DNA from 3 places in the Ensifer sp. SSB1 genome. Region 2 is predicted to be linked to each of the others. Evidence: predicted binding sites of a transcription regulator. Region 2 holds the regulator's gene; each other region holds the start of a gene.
The links. Region 2 encodes LexA, which represses DNA repair genes until DNA is damaged. Its sites were predicted from a motif close to TGTTCNNNNTGTGTTCNG; they were not measured.
Positions count from the first base shown of each region.

Region 1 (5,649 bases), on a different contig from region 2:
TGATGATCGGCAGGCGGTAGCGAACGGCGGTTGCGAATTCCTGCCCGTGCATCAGGAAGCAGCCGTCGCCGGCAAAGCAGATGACTTCGCGATCCGGGTGCAGCTGCTTGGCGGCGACTGCGGCCGGCAGGCCGTAACCCATGGAGCCGGAAGCAGGCGCTGCCTGCGTGGCGTAACGGCGGAAGCGGTGGAAGCGGTGCACCCAGGTGGCGTAGTTGCCGGCGCCATTGGTGAAGATCGTATCCTGCGGCGTGTTCGCCTCGATCCAGTTCATGATCGGGCCCATCTGTACTGCGCCCGGGCCGGTTTCCGGCGGGGTCGACCACTTGAGATAGGCGGCGTGCATGATCTCGGTGCGCTCCGACCAGGTCGGTTCGCTTGCGGGCGCAAGGCCTTCGAGGGCGGCGACAAAGTCGCGCGGGCTTGCAGCGATCGCCAGTTCCGGCCGGTAGACTCGGCCGAGCTCGGAACTGTCGGGATGCACATGGACCAGCGTCTGGCGCGGGTAGGGGCTATCCATCAGCGTGTAGCCGGACGAGGGCATTTCCGAGAAGCGGCCGCCGATAAGCAGAACCAGATCCGCTTCCTTGACTTCCTTGGCGAGCGCCGGGTTGATGCCGATGCCGACATCGCCGGCGTAATTCGGGTGGAGGTGATCGAAGAGCATCTGGCGGCGGAAGGAGCAGCCGACCGGCAGCTTCCAGCGTTCGGCGAAGCGCTGGAATTCTGAAACGCTTTCCGCCGTCCAGCGGGTGCCGCCGAGAATGGCGATCGGCCGCTTGGCGTTGCCGAGCATTTCGCCGAGCCGCTTGATCTGTGCCGGACCTGGATGACCCTCGACCGGCTGGTAGGCCTTGGCGGCGGGCGCCTCGGCGCTGCGCGTCAGCATGTCCTCGGGCAGCGTCAGGACCACCGGGCCGGGGCGGCCGGAGGTGGCGACCGCGAAGGCGCGAGTGACGAATTCCGGAATGCGGGCGGGATCGTCGATTTCACCCACCCACTTGGCAACCTCGGTGAAGGCGCGGCGATATTCGATTTCCTGGAAGGCTTCGCGCTCGCGCGCTTCGCTCTGCACCTGGCCGATGAAGAGGATCATCGGGATCGAGTCCTGCTTTGCGACATGGAGACCGGCCGAAGCGTTGGTCGCGCCCGGGCCGCGGGTTACCATGCAGATGCCCGGCTCGCCGGTCAGCCGACCCCAGGCATCCGCCATCATCGCAGCGCCGCCTTCCTGGCGGCAGACGACCACGTCGATGTCGGTGTCGTAGAGCGCATCGAGCACCGCCAGGTAGCTTTCCCCCGGCACGCAAGCGATACGTTTTACGCCATTGGCGACGAGTGCGTCGACGACGAGCTGGCCTCCAGTTTTCATGATATTCCTCCCGATGGTCTTTCTTTTGTAGTCAGAGTGTTGTTGTCAGATGGCTGGCGACACCGGAGCGACGCTCGTGTCCTTGTGAATGCGGCGCTCGCGCCAGATGATGTAGAGGCCGGAGCCGATGATGATGGCGATGCCCAGCCACTTCAGCGCGTCAGGCAGGTCGCCGAAGACGAGCCAGCCGAAGATCGTCGCCGAGACGATTTCCAGATATTGCAGTGGCGCCAGCACCGACGCCGGAGCGGCGCGATAGGCATAGACGCCGAGCACGCCGGAGATGGTAGCGGTGACACCGACACCAAGCAGGTAATACCATGTGACGCCCTGCGGCCAGACCGGATCGAAGATGCCGGAACCGGTGCCTTCGCCGAAGTAAAGCAGGACAAGACAGAAGAGCGCGCCCCAGACGCCGGCGTGGAACTGCATCGACCAGGGGTCTTCGTTCTGCGCGACCATGCGGGTGACAAGCAGGAATACGGCAAGGCCGAAGGCGGCGACGATGGGCAGAAGCGCGATCGGCCCGACTTCCTGCATGCTCGGCTGGATGACGAGCAGCGCGCCGAAGAAGCCGACGCCGCAGGCGGTGTAACGCCGCCAGCCGATGGTCTCCTTCAGGAAGATGCTGCCGAGGATCGTCAAGATGATCGGCTCGACGAAGAAGATCGCGATCGCATCGGCGACTTCCATCACTTTCAGCGTGGTGATGAAGGAGAGCATCGATACAACGAGCAGGCCGCCGCGCAGCGCATGCAGGCCGGTCTTGCGCCAGGTGAGATCGAAGAGGCTGCCCCGCACCAGCGCGATCGGCAGGATGAAGACGACCTGCAGCACGAAGCGCACGGCGGTGATTTCGGCCGAGGGCACGGTCGCGATCGCCAGCTTTGCAAAGATGTCGATCAGCGGCGAAAGCAGCACCGCAATCACCATCAGCGTCAGCCCGAAGGAGATGCGGTTGTAGTCCGTGGCGATCTTGGGAAGGGACATGTCGGCCATGATATTTCCGGTCAGCGCTTGCCTGCGATGGCGCGCAGGCACCAGGCGGCAAAGTCTGCCGTCGCCTGTTCCCGGCCGATTTCATTCAGGGTTTCGTGGCGCATGCCGTCATAGACGGTGACGGTGACGTTGCTCAGGCCGGCGGCTTTCATCCTGGCGCCGAGCCAGCGGACGGCACTGCCCATCTCGGTCGACGGGTCGGCGCTGCCGCCGACGAGGTGGATGGGCAGGTCTTTCCGAAGCCGCGCCAGCCGGTCGGGCCGGGCGCCGCCGAAGGACAGGCGGAAGAGATCGAGCCAGAGCGAGACGGTCGCATCGAAGCCGCAGAGCGGGTCAGCGGCGTATTTAGCCACCTCGGCATCGTCGCGCGACAACCAGTCGAGATCGGTCTTGCGATCCTTGATCGCGTCGCCCCACATGCCGAAGGTGAGCTTGGTCAGCAGCGGGCTCGGCACGTCAGAACCCTTCAGCGCCTTCTCGACCTTCAGGATGACCTGGCCGCCGCGGCCGGCAAGGCCGGGACGAAAATTGGAATTCCAGACGGCGAGCGCGTCATAGAGGCCGGGATCGGCCTCGGCAGCGTTGAGCGCAATCAGCCCGCCCATGGAATGGCCGAAAAGGACGACCGGCAGATCCGGATGGGTGCCCGTCGCGATTGCGCGAATGGCCCTTATATCGGCGAAGACCTTGTCGAGCCCCTCGCGGCTCGAAAACATGCCGAGCGGTGCGTCCGGCGCGCGCGTCGCACCGTGGCCGCGATGGTCGTGGGCGTAGACGTGGAAGCCGTGCGCAGCCATGGCCTCGGCAAAGCGGGCGTAGCGGCCTGAGTGTTCGGCAAGGCCGTGGCTAATGAGGAGGATGCCGCGGGCGTCGGCGGTCGCGGGGAAATGGCGCCAGCTCAAGGTGGCTCCGGTCGGGCTTTGATGTGTCTTCACCTGCCCGAACACGATTTCCCCCGGCTACAACGACAGACCAATCCGATATCAAATCGATTTGCAAGGCAAAGGCAATCGCCGCTTGTTGCTCGTTGCGCATGAGGTCACAAGCGAATGTGCGCTCATCTTAATTAAGAGTTGCAATTTTCCCGTTTTGAGCGATATTCGTTCCTGTTTTGTTTCCGCAGGAGGATATCATGGTTAGTTTCTGTAAGGCGATATCGGGTCCGATGGCAGGAATGCTGGCGGCATTGGCGCTGTTTCTTGCGCCGGCCGCCTTTGCTGCCGGCGAGGAAATGTCGGATCAAGGAGCCGCCAAAGACGCGACCGGCCGCACGGAGTACGTTCTGGCGGTGAGCTGGCAGCCGGGCTTCTGCGAAACGAGGCCGCAGCGCAAGGAATGCGAGAGCCAGACGGCGGAGCGGTTCGACGCGACCAACCTCTCGCTGCATGGTCTTTGGCCGCTGCGCAAGAGCTATTGCGGTGTAGCGGCCGAGGTGCGCGCGAAGGACCGCAAGGGCAGCTGGCTGGAACTGCCGAAACTTGCCATGGCCGATGACACGGCAGCGCGGTTGCTCATCGCCATGCCGGGCGTTCAATCCGGGCTCGACCGGCACCAGTGGCTGATGAGCGGTACTTGCCAGAGTGGTTCGGTCGACGACTATTTCTCGGTGCAGCTGCGCATGCTGGAGGAGCTCAATCGCTCGGCGGTCGGCGCATTGTTTCGCCAGCGCATCGGTTCCGAGCTCGACGAGGCGACGGTCAAGCAGGCCTTTGACCAGAGCTTCGGCGCTGGTGCGGGGGATCGGGTGCGCATGCGCTGCCAGACGGTCCAGGGCCGCAGCGTCATCACCGGGCTGACGATCGGGCTGACCGGCGACGTCCTGAAGGCGTCGAGCCTGGCGCCGCTGATCCAGGCGGCGGGGCCGACCGAGTTCAAATGTGCCAAGGGCATTGCCGATACGGCCGGGCGTAGCTGACCCACCTCGAAAGCACCGTACTTCGGCCGTGAGAGCGCTTTCGATGCAGGGCAGCCGCAAGGGATAGGTTGGGGGGGCAAGCCGGGGCGAACGCCTTTGCTCATTGCCCCCTTCCTATAATTCGCCTACATAGCGGGCAAATTTCCTTTCCCTGCGGAGCATTCCCTCATGGCACGTCAGTTCATCTATCATATGGCCGGACTTAATAAGTCCTACGGCGCGAAGAAGGTTCTCGAGAACGTTCATCTGTCGTTCTACCCGGATGCAAAGATCGGTATCCTCGGCCCGAACGGCGCCGGTAAGTCGACGGTGCTCAGGATCATGGCCGGCCTCGACAAGGAATTCACCGGCGAAGCCTGGGTCGCCGAAGGCGCGACGGTCGGCTACCTGCCGCAGGAGCCGCAGCTCGATCCGACGAAGACCGTGCTTGAAAACGCCATGGAAGGCGTCGCCAAGAAGAAGGCGATCGTCGACCGCTACAACGAACTGATGATGAACTATTCCGACGAGACGGCGGAAGAGGGCGCCAAGCTCCAGGACATCATCGACAGCCAGAACCTCTGGGATCTGGAAAGCCAGGTCGAAATGGCCATGGAAGCGTTGCGCTGCCCGCCGGGCGACGCGGAAGTGACCAATCTCTCGGGCGGTGAAAAACGCCGTGTCGCGCTCTGCAAGCTGCTGCTGTCGCAGCCGGACCTGCTGCTGCTCGACGAACCGACCAACCACCTCGACGCCGAAACGATCGCCTGGCTCGAAAAGCACCTGCGCGAATATCCGGGCGCCGTGCTGATGATCACCCACGACCGCTACTTCCTCGACAACGTCACCGGCTGGATCCTCGAGCTCGACCGCGGCCGCAGCATTCCCTACGAAGGCAACTACTCGGCCTATCTCGTTGCCAAGGCCAAGCGCATGCAGCAGGAAGGCCGCGAAGAGGCTTCCCGCCAGAAGGCGATCGCCCGCGAACAGGAGTGGATCGCATCCAGCCCCAAGGCCCGTCAGGCCAAGTCCAAGGCGCGTATCCGCTCCTATGACGAACTGGTCAACGCGGCGGAAAACCAGCGCCCCGGTGACGCGCAGATCATCATCCCGGTCGGCGAACGTCTCGGCCAGGTGGTCATCGAGATGGAAGGCGTTACCAAGGGCTATGGCGATCGCCTGCTGATCGACGGCCTGTCGCTGAAGCTGCCGCCGGGCGGCATCGTCGGCATCATCGGCCCGAACGGCGCCGGTAAGACGACGCTCTTCCGCATGATCACCGGCCAGGAGCAGCCCGACAGCGGCTCGATCCGCATCGGCGAGACCGTGCATCTCGGCTATGTCGACCAGAGCCGCGACGCGCTCGACGGCAACAAGACCGTCT
Region 1 is NZ_JAEPRP010000017.1:16,000-21,648, forward strand. It holds gene I8N66_RS06525 (thiamine pyrophosphate-binding protein) at 1-1,372, opposite strand, end outside; gene I8N66_RS06530 (DMT family transporter) at 1,418-2,371, opposite strand; gene I8N66_RS06535 (alpha/beta hydrolase) at 2,383-3,318, opposite strand; gene I8N66_RS06540 (ribonuclease) at 3,504-4,286, shown strand; gene ettA (energy-dependent translational throttle protein EttA) at 4,455-5,649, shown strand, end outside.
Region 1: I8N66_RS06540 (ribonuclease) is a predicted target of LexA. The motif match lies at 3,473-3,490, and genes of this name have one in related genera.

Region 2 (5,649 bases):
GAGCCCTCAGCGCCTCGAGCGAATGATGCAGCCACCATTGCTGCGCAGCCCCCAGCGGACCGTTGCCGCTTTCGGTCGGCTCCCGGATATAGAGCGGAACGACGGGGCCGTCAGCCGCTGCAGCCGCAAGGGCCCGGTTGTCGGCAAGGCGCAGGTCCTTGCGGAACCAGACGATGATGGGCGCCGCCTTTGTCATGAATACCGTCGAGGTTTGGGATTGCTCACCCGGGGAACATAGGTGCAAAATGAAAAAGAGCCATCTGCATCTCTGCAAATGGCTCTTTTAGAAAGTGGCTCCCCGGGCCGGATTCGAACCGGCGACCTGTCGATTAACAGTCGAATGCTCTACCGCTGAGCTACCAGGGATCATCCGCGCCGCTGTTTGCTGTGCGCTTCAGAAGTGAGGCTGCTAATACGCATGCTTTTCTGATTTGCCAAGCGGTTTTTTCAAAAAAAGTGACAAGTTCGGTTGCGAGGCTGTGGAGAAGTCCCCAATTGTGGGAAAAGACGCCGGATAGGGAATGATGAACAAAAACAGGAAGCAGATGCATTTCGGGATCGATCCGCAGACACGACAGATCGTGCTCGGCAAATGGCGCATCACGCTGCCGGAATCGCCACTGCTGCGTATCCTGTTGGGCTCACTCCTGGTGTTCTGCGGCTTTCTCGGCTTTCTGCCGGTGCTCGGCTTCTGGATGATACCGCTGGGCCTCATCGTTCTTTCGCACGATCTCCCATCCGTCCGCCGCCGCCGCCGCCGTCTGGCAGTCTGGTGGGCGCGTTGGCGCGGGCGGGCAAACTCGTCGAAGGGGTCGTGAGCCAAAATTCGTCGCGTCCGTCTCTCGGTGGCCGTCTTCGTCAACGCCGAACCGCACCGACCTGTCTAGTTCGATTCTCCTGCCACTTGATTCTTTCCGAGCCTGCATCTGGCTATTGAGGGGCTGCCGAAAACTTTTCGGCAACGCATCAAACGCATAATGCGGTCGCGAATCAGGATGAGGACGCATGGCCAAAGCCACTACGAAACGTCGAAGCAGGAATTCCGGCCGGAGCAAGGGCAAGCAAGGCGGTATGGCGCCGTGGTATCTGGCCGCCGCGGTTATCGTCGGTGGCGTAGTCGCCTATGATCATCGCGCCGAACTGAAGCACTGGCCGGTGGTATCGGATGTGGTGGCGTTCACGTCCCGTCATGATTCGAAGCCGAAGCCCGCACGTGTCGCCCAGAAAGCGGACGGGCGTCCCGCGCAGCAAGCGGAGAAGCAAAAGCCAACCCCCGTGACAAGAGTTGCGCTTGCAGCTCCCGTGCCGTCGGTGGACGTCGGCGCGAACGCGCCGACACCCGCGGTGCGGCCGAATGAGGAAGTCAAAACGGCATCGATCCGCACGGATCAGTTTTATTTCTGTGGGATTCGCAACGACAACTGCGTGATCGACGGCGCCACTTTCCTCTACCACGGAGACACGATCCGCGTGGCGGACGTCGATGCACCGCGTATTCGCCAGGCAAGCTGCGACAAGGAACGTTCGCGCGGCTTTTACGCCAAGCAGCGCCTGCGCGAACTGCTGAACGCAGGTGACTTCAGGCTGGAAACGGCGAACAGTCGTCAGGACGCCAAGGCCGGTGAAAAGCTGCGGCTGGTCACTCGCGGCGATCAATCCATCGGACGCGTCCTCGTAAACGAGGGACTGGTGCGGCCGTGGACGGGACACACGACGCCCTGGTGCTGAGGCCGATATTTACAGAACCGCAATGCCTTCGAAGGAAGACATTGCCGCAGCACGCTTGACCAATGTGGTGATTTTTCGGAGGCCGCAGCTCACGCGGTGGTGGTGTGCTGATGGCCTTCTGACTGGATCCCGCATGTCTCGCCGATCCGCCCCCTCAACCGGTTATGGCGGCAACGGCTCCGGCGTCGTGTTCATCCGGTATCAGTACGAGCAAATCCCACCTTGGCTTCACTGTGCTGATCGCAGCTTACCCGCGTTCATGAACGGAAGAATGCGCGGGACGTCGAGTGCATAGGCGCCATAACTGGGGAACGCGGTCTGCAATACTCGTTCCTCGTTGATCATTCTGCGAATTTGCAGCAGCCACTGGACACCCCCAAGAAGTACCGACCAGACAGAAAGATTGAGGACGATCAAGCCGATGATGGCGATCTCTTCCGTTAGATAGAGCGGGTGGCGAACAACCGAGTAGGGGCCGCCCGTTATCAAGGTCCGGGCCTCCGGCATGATGCTGAAGGCGCGACCGAGCCAGAAAAGAACGAAGGCTGACGAAACCATCCCGACCACGATCATAGCCGTGCCGGCCATTTGAAGCGCCAAGCCTGTATCGGCGGGCTCGGGCAAGTATGCGATCAGCCCGAGAAGAAATGTTCCTGCCATCGCGGTCAAATAGGGCTCGAAGCCAGTGGCTGCTTTGATCGGGGGCAAGCGCGTAATGGCTACCACGCAGACCATTCCGAGGAATAGGACGGTGGCGGCGGTTGAAGTCAACGCCAAGACGTCAGCCGACTGCCATTCGTCTTTCACCACGATTTGCGCGGCGTGAACGATGCGCCGCAACATCGCGATTGCGAAATACGCGCAGATACCGAATCTGCCGATGATGTCGGCGAAGAGCAACGTTCTACCCTTCAGCATCCAAAATACCTCCCCCTCGATCGCCGGTAAGAATGCCACGGTTGCGAGCGGCTTCAAGCGTAACTTTAGAAGTTGCTTAATTCGGAAGGTCGACGCCATGTTGTGGCCGCCGCAGCACGACTATGTTTTGTTGGCCACGATGTCGAAATACGTCGTCGACGGATTTATGCGTTCTTTGAAGGGTTTGGTGTGTGGGAGCTCTTTCCGCGCCACGTCCAAGTTCGACAAGGGGCCGCGCCTCTTTAGGGGCGGCAGACAGCATCGGGAGTACGTGCTGAGCCTCGAAAAGATCGGCGAGATTGTCGTCAGAATCGCGCTCGCCGAGATCGATGCGAGGGACGAGCGCTTCTTGCAGAAGGCGATGAAGTGGCAGCGACCGATCCCGTCGCGACCCTCATGGACGCTCACAGGGCGGCCCGGAGGGCGCTATGACAGCCTTCCGCAGAGACGGTGACCTGCGACGTGTTCGTAGGCGGCGCGAAGGAGAAGCGGGGTTCAAGCACCTGCAGCTGGTGAGCGGGTTTCTGGCTCAGGATTCGCTGTGAACATGTCGCATTTCATGTCGTATGGATCCGCCGTCGCCGCGTGGAAGTGCAGGGAAAGCAAGGGAATCTCGTAGCAACATCGCGTTACGCGGAAGCGGTGTTTTTCCGCTTCGCGACGACTGCAACATATTGATTATATTGGTGAATATATTTGGAGGCCTCGCCCGGAATTGAACCGGGGTACAAGGATTTGCAGTCCTCTGCGTCACCACTCCGCCACGAGGCCTCACGGCTCGGATAACCGAGCGTTGGCGGGGATTTAGAATGATTGCAGAAAATCCGCAAGAGGCATTTTCGGAAAAAGCACAAAGCGAATTTGCGGTTCGGGCGCTTTCCACAGGCAGAACGTCTGGCAATGTCGATTGCTCCTGCCCAGCGTGCAGCAATGCTTCAAGAGGAGGTCGGAACGATTGCCTTCCTCAGCTTACTCCGGGTTGAGACACCTGGGAGCTTTCGCTCAGGCGTGCCACACGCCCGCACAAGCCACGTCTTCTAAATCCCCTGCGGATCTTATCGCTTCGGTGAAATCGGCAGAGGGGGAACGATGACTCCGCTGACATCAGCCGCATCGGTAGCGTCCGTCATCATCAAGCGGAGGCAATGGCTTATATGAAAACGAAACTTGTCCTGACGGCCTTGGCCCTCTTTGCTGCGACCACATTCGAGGCGCGGGCAGAGGACCTAGTTTTCAAGCTGAAGAACAACACAAATGCAGTTCTGACTAACTTCTACACGTCGCCGGTGGGCGTCAACGAGTGGGAAGACGATGTATTCGGCCGGCAGGTTCTGAACCCCGGCGAGAACATGGAGATCACCATCGCTGACGGTCGGGATGTCTGCAAGTACGACATGCGCTTCGAATTCGAAGAGGACTCGGGCCTCGATACGACCGAAGATACGCAGGACCTTTGCGAACTCGGTGAATACACGATCCACGAGTAAGCGGCGCGTTATCGGATAAACAAGAAGAGCCTCGCTACCCCAAGCGGCAGCGAGGCTCTTCAGAGCGCCGATTTTTTCTGGAGGTCAATGGTAGCGGCGGATCAGCCCAACGAGCTTGCCCTGGATCTTCACACGATCAGGCCCGAAGATCCGGGTCTCGTAGGCAGGGTTTGCGGCTTCGAGCGCGATCGACGCGCCCTTGCGACGGAAACGCTTCAGCGTCGCTTCCTCGTCATCCACGAGCGCCACGATGATATCGCCGGGGTTGGCTGTATTGCCATTTCGGATGATCACGGTGTCGCCGTCGAAGATGCCGGCTTCGATCATCGAGTCGCCCTTGACTTCGAGGGCGTAGTGTTCGCCGTTCCCGATCATATCGAGTGGAACGGTGATGTCGTGCGTGTTGTTCTGGATCGCCGAGATCGGCACACCGGCAGCGATGCGGCCCATGACCGGCACGGAAACCGATGTGTTTTCGGCCACTGGCGCCGGCTTCGGTGGTGCGGCAGGGGCTGCCGCCGGCGGCTTGCCGAGGCTTCCCTCGATCACGCTCGGCGAGAAGCCGCGACGCGGCTGCTGCTGGCTGGACGCGTAGGATTCCGGAAGCTTGATGACCTCGAGCGCGCGGGCCCGGTTCGGAAGACGGCGAATGAACCCGCGTTCTTCGAGCGCGGTAATCAGACGGTGGATGCCGGACTTCGACGCCAGGTCGAGCGCATCCTTCATTTCATCGAATGATGGCGGGACGCCCGACTCCTTCATGCGTTCGTGAATGAACAGAAGCAATTCCTGTTGCTTGCGGGTCAGCATGGCACGTCGCTCCAGAAGGCGTGAAACAAATCAAGAACAGACACTATCTGTTCCATATGTGTTCTGCAAGTGCCTAAAATTCCGTGAATTCAGTCAATTGGCGCGACTGCGCGTGCCGGTTGGTCACTTTTACGGGAGCAAAGCGGGTTTTGGTGATGATTGTTTGGTTGGAAACGACCGTATTGGACTGCGTCGAGCGAATCGCGAGCGTTCTGATGGCGAGGGTCAGGCCGGCTGCGTGGCGGCGCAGGCGTCTTCGAATTCCTTCACCGTCTCGGCGCTGTTGTCTTCGGGAAGCACCGCGTCCGCCGCATCGGTTGCCACGGGCGTGTCGCCGTCATAGACGAACGACTGGATGTAGAACGCAATGGCGCCCTTCCACACGTTGCGTCCATCAATCTGGTGGCAGGGTACGGCGCTTTCGAAGTCCGTCTGCAGTTCATCGACCGTGGCGGCACTGAGCTTGACGTCAGGCATGTTAGGCGATGCGACTATCGAAGCGAGAAGCAGGGCGGCAAGCACGGTGATCGTCCACTTTGAGGCAAGGGTGGGACTACGGGGCGGTTAACGATGTGAACCGCGCTTTCGTTCCGAAGTCCAGCAAACTTGGCGATCACTCTCATGTGTTCAACAGGTCTTTGAGTTCAGGCTGTGACCGTTTTGCGCCAGAGGTGCGCGGCGGCAAGGCCCTTGATCCTGGTGCGAT
Region 2 is NZ_JAEPRP010000040.1:21,298-26,946, reverse strand. It holds gene I8N66_RS12590 (deoxyribodipyrimidine photo-lyase) at 1-196, opposite strand, end outside; tRNA gene I8N66_RS12585 (tRNA-Asn) at 292-366, opposite strand; gene I8N66_RS12580 (hypothetical protein) at 525-818, shown strand; gene I8N66_RS12575 (thermonuclease family protein) at 1,006-1,728, shown strand; gene I8N66_RS12570 (isoprenylcysteine carboxylmethyltransferase family protein) at 1,957-2,745, opposite strand; gene I8N66_RS12565 (hypothetical protein) at 2,744-3,100, shown strand; tRNA gene I8N66_RS12560 (tRNA-Cys) at 3,344-3,417, opposite strand; gene I8N66_RS12555 (hypothetical protein) at 3,801-4,133, shown strand; gene lexA (transcriptional repressor LexA) at 4,218-4,943, opposite strand; gene I8N66_RS12545 (hypothetical protein) at 5,169-5,420, opposite strand.

Region 3 (5,649 bases), on a different contig from region 2:
GCCATTGTAGCAGCCGAGCTTGGTGCCCGTGAGGATGGCCTCGGGCAGAAGCAGGCCATAGGCGACGACGACGGCGACGTCGGCGTCGAAATCACTGAAGGTCTGGCGATCCGCCTCGTCCTTGAAGTTTAGCGGCGTCAGCACGGGAATGCCGAGCAGTTCAGCTGCCTGGTGCACCGGCGACTTCTGCAGATCGAGCCCGCGGCGACCACCGGGCCGTGGCGGCTGCGTATAGGCGGCAACGATCTGGTGACCGGCTTCCGCGAGCGCTGCCAGCGTCGGCACGGAAAATTCCGGCGTACCCATGAAGATGATGCGAAGCGACAAGGCGGTAACTCCGTCCTCTCAGATCACTTCATGCGGGGAAACGGCGAAATGATCTCATTCTCTGAAACAGGGCAACCCCGGGAGGAAAACCGTTTCACGCTTTTCCTGGAGTCAAATTCAGCCGTTCGCGCGATCTGTTCGCGACCGCTTGTGCGATCGAAGCTCAGATCGCCTTGGCGCCGCGCGTCTTGGCGGCCTTGGTGAACTTGCGGATCACCATGTCGCGCTTGAGCTTGGAGATGTGATCGATGAACAACACGCCGTTCAGGTGATCGATCTCGTGCTGCAGGCAGGTGGCGAGCAGGCCGTCGGCTTCGATCGTCTGCTGCTTGCCGTCACGGTCGAGATGCTTGACGGTGATCGACGCGGGGCGCTCGACCTCGGCGTAGTAATCCGGGATCGACAGGCAGCCTTCCTCGTAGACCGAATAGGTTTCGGACGAAGCGACGATCTCGGGATTGATGAAGACGAGCGGCGTCTTCTCGTCGCCCTCTTTCGAAACGTCGAGCACCAGCATGCGCCTGGCGACACCGATCTGGATCGCGGCAAGGCCGATGCCGGGGGCATCGTACATGGTTTCGAGCATGTCGTCGGCCAGACGGCGGACGTCCGCGTCGACGGTTTCGATCGGCGTGGAAACCTGGCGAAGCACAGGATCGGGAAGGATGATAAGCGGCTTGATCGTCATGCTGCTCCCATAGCCGATCTTTCCATCGGCGTGCAAGGAAATTGGCTTGCCACCTTCGGCAGCCTTTCCTGGACGGGCCGGCGTTAACTGCACGGCGCAAATGTTCTTGTTTTGATCTACACATAACCAAAGAATCTGTTAGGTTTGGCGCATGGAACCTGCGCCTCTTCCCTTCGCCCAGCCGCTGTTTTTCATCGGCACCTTGCCGATCACCCTTGGCCATCTCGCGATTGCCGTCGGCCTGGTGGTCGTCGTTGCAATTTTGATGGCGCTTTCGCGGCGACGGGACAACGGCGACGAGGAGCGGCAGGAGCAGATGGCAATGCTGCTCGCCGCCCAGACGGAGATGCAAGGGCGGGTCGCCGCCATGGCCGAGGTCTTCGGCGCGCGGCAGGCAGAACTCAACCAGACGCTCAGCCAGCGCATCGACGGCATGACCCATCGCATCGGCGCCTCGATCACCGAACAGACCAAGGCGACGCACGAAAACCTCAGGCGGCTGCAGGAACGGCTGGCGGTCATCGACAACGCCCAGAACAACATCCAGTCGCTGGCCAAGGACATGGCCGGGCTGCAGGCAATCCTTTCCAACAAGCAGACGCGCGGCGCCTTCGGCCAGTCGCGCATGGAAGCGATCATCGCCGACGGGCTGCCTATGGGCGCCTTCGCCTTCCAGACGACGCTGTCGAACGGTGCACGACCCGACTGCACGATCCGCATGCCGAACGGCCAGCCGCCGCTCGTCATCGACGCCAAGTTTCCGCTGGAAGCCTGGAACGCGATGCGTGACGCACCGGATGCCGAACGCCGCCAGCAGATCGCCCAGCTTTTCCGCCGCGACATGGAAACGCATGTGCGCGATATCGCCAGCAAATATCTGATCTCCGGAGAGACGCAGGACACCGCGTTCCTCTTCGTGCCGTCCGAATCGATCTTCGCCGAAATCCACGAGCATTTCGAAGCGATCGTACAGAAGGCACACCGCCAGCGGATCGTCATCGTTTCCCCTTCCCTGCTCCTGCTGTCGATCCAGGTGATTCAGGCGATCCTCAAGGATGCGCGCATGCGTGAGCAGGCGCATCTGATCCAGGGCGAAGTCGCCAGATTGATGGAGGATCTCGGCCGTCTCGACGAGCGCGTGCGCAAGCTCCAGGGCCATTTCGCCATGAGCCAGAAAGACGTCGAGGACATTCTGATCTCATCGAGCAAGCTTACCCGGCGCGGCGCAAAGATCGAGGCGCTCGAACTCGAGGCCGAAGGCGGCACGCAGGAAACGACCGACCCGCGCGCTGCCGTCGACAACCGGGTGGGGCAATTGCGCCTGCGGGTGGTTGACGAGGACTGAGGCTCTCGGGCACTCTCCGGCCCACTCTGCAATCCGACGGGAAATTTTCACATGATCACTGTTTTTGGGTCCATCAACATGGACCTGATCGCCACGACCGCACGCCTTCCGAAGCCGGGCGAGACCGTCGCCGGAACGGGCTTTTCGACCGCCGCCGGCGGCAAGGGCGCAAACCAGGCCCTGGCCGCACGACGTGCCGGAGCGACAGTGCAGATGGCGGGTGCGATCGGGGCCGACAGCTTCGCCGAAGGTGCCCTGGAACTCTTGAAGGGTGCCGGCACGGACATGTCGCTGACCAAGACGGTAGATGAGCCGACCGGCACCGCGCATATCCTCGTCGGTGGTGACGGCGAAAACGTCATCGTCGTGGTCGCGAGCGCCAATGCGACCGTCGACGAGGCCGATGCGGTGAAGGCCGTCGACGGCATGAAGCCTGGCGACACGTTGATGCTGCAACTCGAAATTCCGGCGGCATCCGTCGAGAGGGCCTTGAACGCAGCCAAACAGAAGGGCGTGCGTTCGGTCATCAACATCGCGCCGCTGACGCCGGATGCGGCACGTCTCGGTCGCATGGCCGATATCGTCATTGCCAACGAGACCGAATTCGAGCTGCTGGCCGGCAAGAGCGGCATCAGCAGTGCGGAGCGCGAAGACGCGATGAAGGCTCTCCATGCGGAGACCGGACAGACTGTCATCGTCACGCTTGGCGCCGATGGCGTCGTCGCGGTGCACGAGGGCGAAATCCAGCGTGCCAAGGGCCTGAAGATCGAACCGGTGGATACGGTCGGCGCCGGCGACACCTTCTGTGGCTATCTCGCGGCCAGCTTGGATGCCGGCATTGCCTTCCCCGATGCGTTGCGCCGTGCCGCAGTTGCCGGTTCGCTCGCCTGCCTCAAGCGCGGCGCGCAACCTTCGATCCCGCTTGCCACGGAAGTGGCATCACGCCTTTAGTTCGTAACGCGTCTGGGCCGGATCGACCGGACCCACAATGCGAATGCTCGGCGAAAACCAAGCCGAGTGCGGGCGAAACGCGCCCGCACTTTCTTCCTGCCACGCTCTGGCGCTCGGCCATCTCCAGCCCTTGAAATCAGCGTTTGCGCAATCCGGACAGGCGATGTCGCGGAGATAAAACTTTGCGCGCAATTTTATCAAAGCGATCGGTAAAACAGCGTCCGCGTTGGCCCTATCTTAAGAATCTCCAGTCTATTCAGGACCCTGAGAGAGCCGGTCGAAAATGACCCGGTTGCCTCCGACATGCCGGTCGGCATCTGACGCTCCATGATGGAGTTCACCCCCATTGCGAAATGCGTCCACCGCAGGTGAAAGCCTGCGGACCTCCCAGCACGTGAGGATTTCATGTTCAAGTTCCAAGCCAAATCGCTGGCGACCAAACTGATCGCGGTGACAGGCGGCACGATCGCACTAGTCCTGCTCGCTTCGAATTTCGTTCTTATCTCCCAGACCCAGGATCGCGTCGAAACGCTGGTCCTCGAACAGGCAAGCGGTGAAGCCCGGGCAATCGCCTCGGACATCGCCGGCGACATCGGCGAGCTTGCAAGTGCAGCGCGCTCGATGGCCGGCATTCTTGGCCGCGCGCATGCCGAAAAGTCGCTGGAGCGCACCGGGGTGATCAATATCCTCAGGGCGAACCTCGAGCAGAACCCGTTTGCCTTCGGCAGCTGGTTCGCGGAGGAGCCCAAGGCCTTCGACGGCCGTCAGGAGGACGTCGTCAACAACAAGGAACTGGGCGGTAACGACAAGGGCATCTTCACGCCCTACTGGTCGAAGAGCCGCACCAACGAAATCCAGTACTCCACTTTCGGCGCCGACTACGCGGCCGAGTGGTACAAACTCGCTGCAACAAGCGGCAAGGGCGCGATCACCCAGCCCTACACCGCGCAGGACACCGACGTTCCGACCGCAATGAGCTCGATCGCCTATCCGGTCATGTCCGGCGGCAAGCTTCTGGGTGTTACCGGCGTCGACATTTCGCTCGCCTCGCTCGGCGATGGCCTGGCGAAGCTGAAGCCCTTCGACACTGGCCGCGTCTACCTCCTGTCGCAGAGCGGCAAGTGGCTGGTGGCGCCGATCCCGGAACTCCTGCTCAAGGAATATGACGGCGAAGGCAACGATGTCGTCAAGAATGCGCTTGCCTCCGGCAAGCCGGGCATCATCTCCAACCTTTCCTATGATGGCAACGAGCCCTTCGACCGTCTCGTCTATCCGTTCACCCTCTCGGGCGTGAACACCAACTGGGTCGTGCTCGTCGACGTGCCGCGCACCGCGATCAATGCCCCGGTCAAGGACCAGACCTACATGATGATCGTCGGCGGCCTCGTCGTACTCGGCGCCGTGCTGCTCGGTCTCTATCTCGCTGTCCGTGGTTTCGTGCAGAAGCCTCTCGCGGCGCTGGTCAAGGACGTCGCCAACCTCAGCCACGGCGACTACACCAAGGCGATTGCCGGCCAGGACCGCTCCGACGAAACCGGCGAAGTCGCCAAGGCGCTCGAAGGTTTCCGCCATCAGCTTGCTGACACCACGCGACTGGAAGGCGAAGCCCGCCACGAGCGCGAACAGGCCGAACGCGAGCGCAATCGCTCGGAAACCGAGCGTGCCGAAACCGGCGCCCTTCAGCGCGACATCGTCGCCCGCCTCGGCAAGGGCCTGTCGCACCTGTCGTCCGGCGATCTCGCCTTCCGCATCACGGACGATTTCCCGGGCGAATACGCTCAACTGAAGCGCGACTTCAACGCGACGATGGAAAGCCTCGAAGAGACGATCCGCACCGTCAACCATTCGGTCGTCAACATCGGCAACGGCACCAGCGAAATCAGCAGCGCCGCCAACGATCTGTCGCACCGCACCGAACAGCAGGCGGCAAGCCTGGAAGAAACCGCGGCGGCCCTCGACGAATTGACGTCGCAGGTCAACGCCAGCGCCGAAAACGCCAAGGTCGCCGCCAAGTCGGTGGAAGTCGCCAGCAGCGATGCCGGACAGTCGGGCGAAGTGGTGCAGAAGGCCATTGCCGCGATGAAGGGTATCGAGCAGTCGTCGCACGAAGTCAGCCGCATCATCGGCGTCATCGACGAGATCGCCTTCCAGACCAACCTTTTGGCGCTCAACGCCGGCGTCGAAGCCGCCCGTGCCGGCGATGCCGGCAAGGGGTTTGCCGTCGTCGCCCAGGAAGTGCGCGAGCTCGCCCAGCGCTCCGCCAATGCCGCCAAGGAGATCAAGACTCTGATCAACACCTCGGCCGGACAGGTGCGCGAAGGCGTCGATCTCGTCGGCA
Region 3 is NZ_JAEPRP010000002.1:42,900-48,548, reverse strand. It holds gene fmt (methionyl-tRNA formyltransferase) at 1-327, opposite strand, end outside; gene def (peptide deformylase) at 491-1,015, opposite strand; gene I8N66_RS00715 (DNA recombination protein RmuC) at 1,167-2,360, shown strand; gene I8N66_RS00710 (ribokinase) at 2,412-3,311, shown strand; gene I8N66_RS00705 (methyl-accepting chemotaxis protein) at 3,717-5,649, shown strand, end outside.
Region 3: I8N66_RS00715 (DNA recombination protein RmuC) is a predicted target of LexA. The motif match lies at 1,117-1,134, and genes of this name have one in related genera.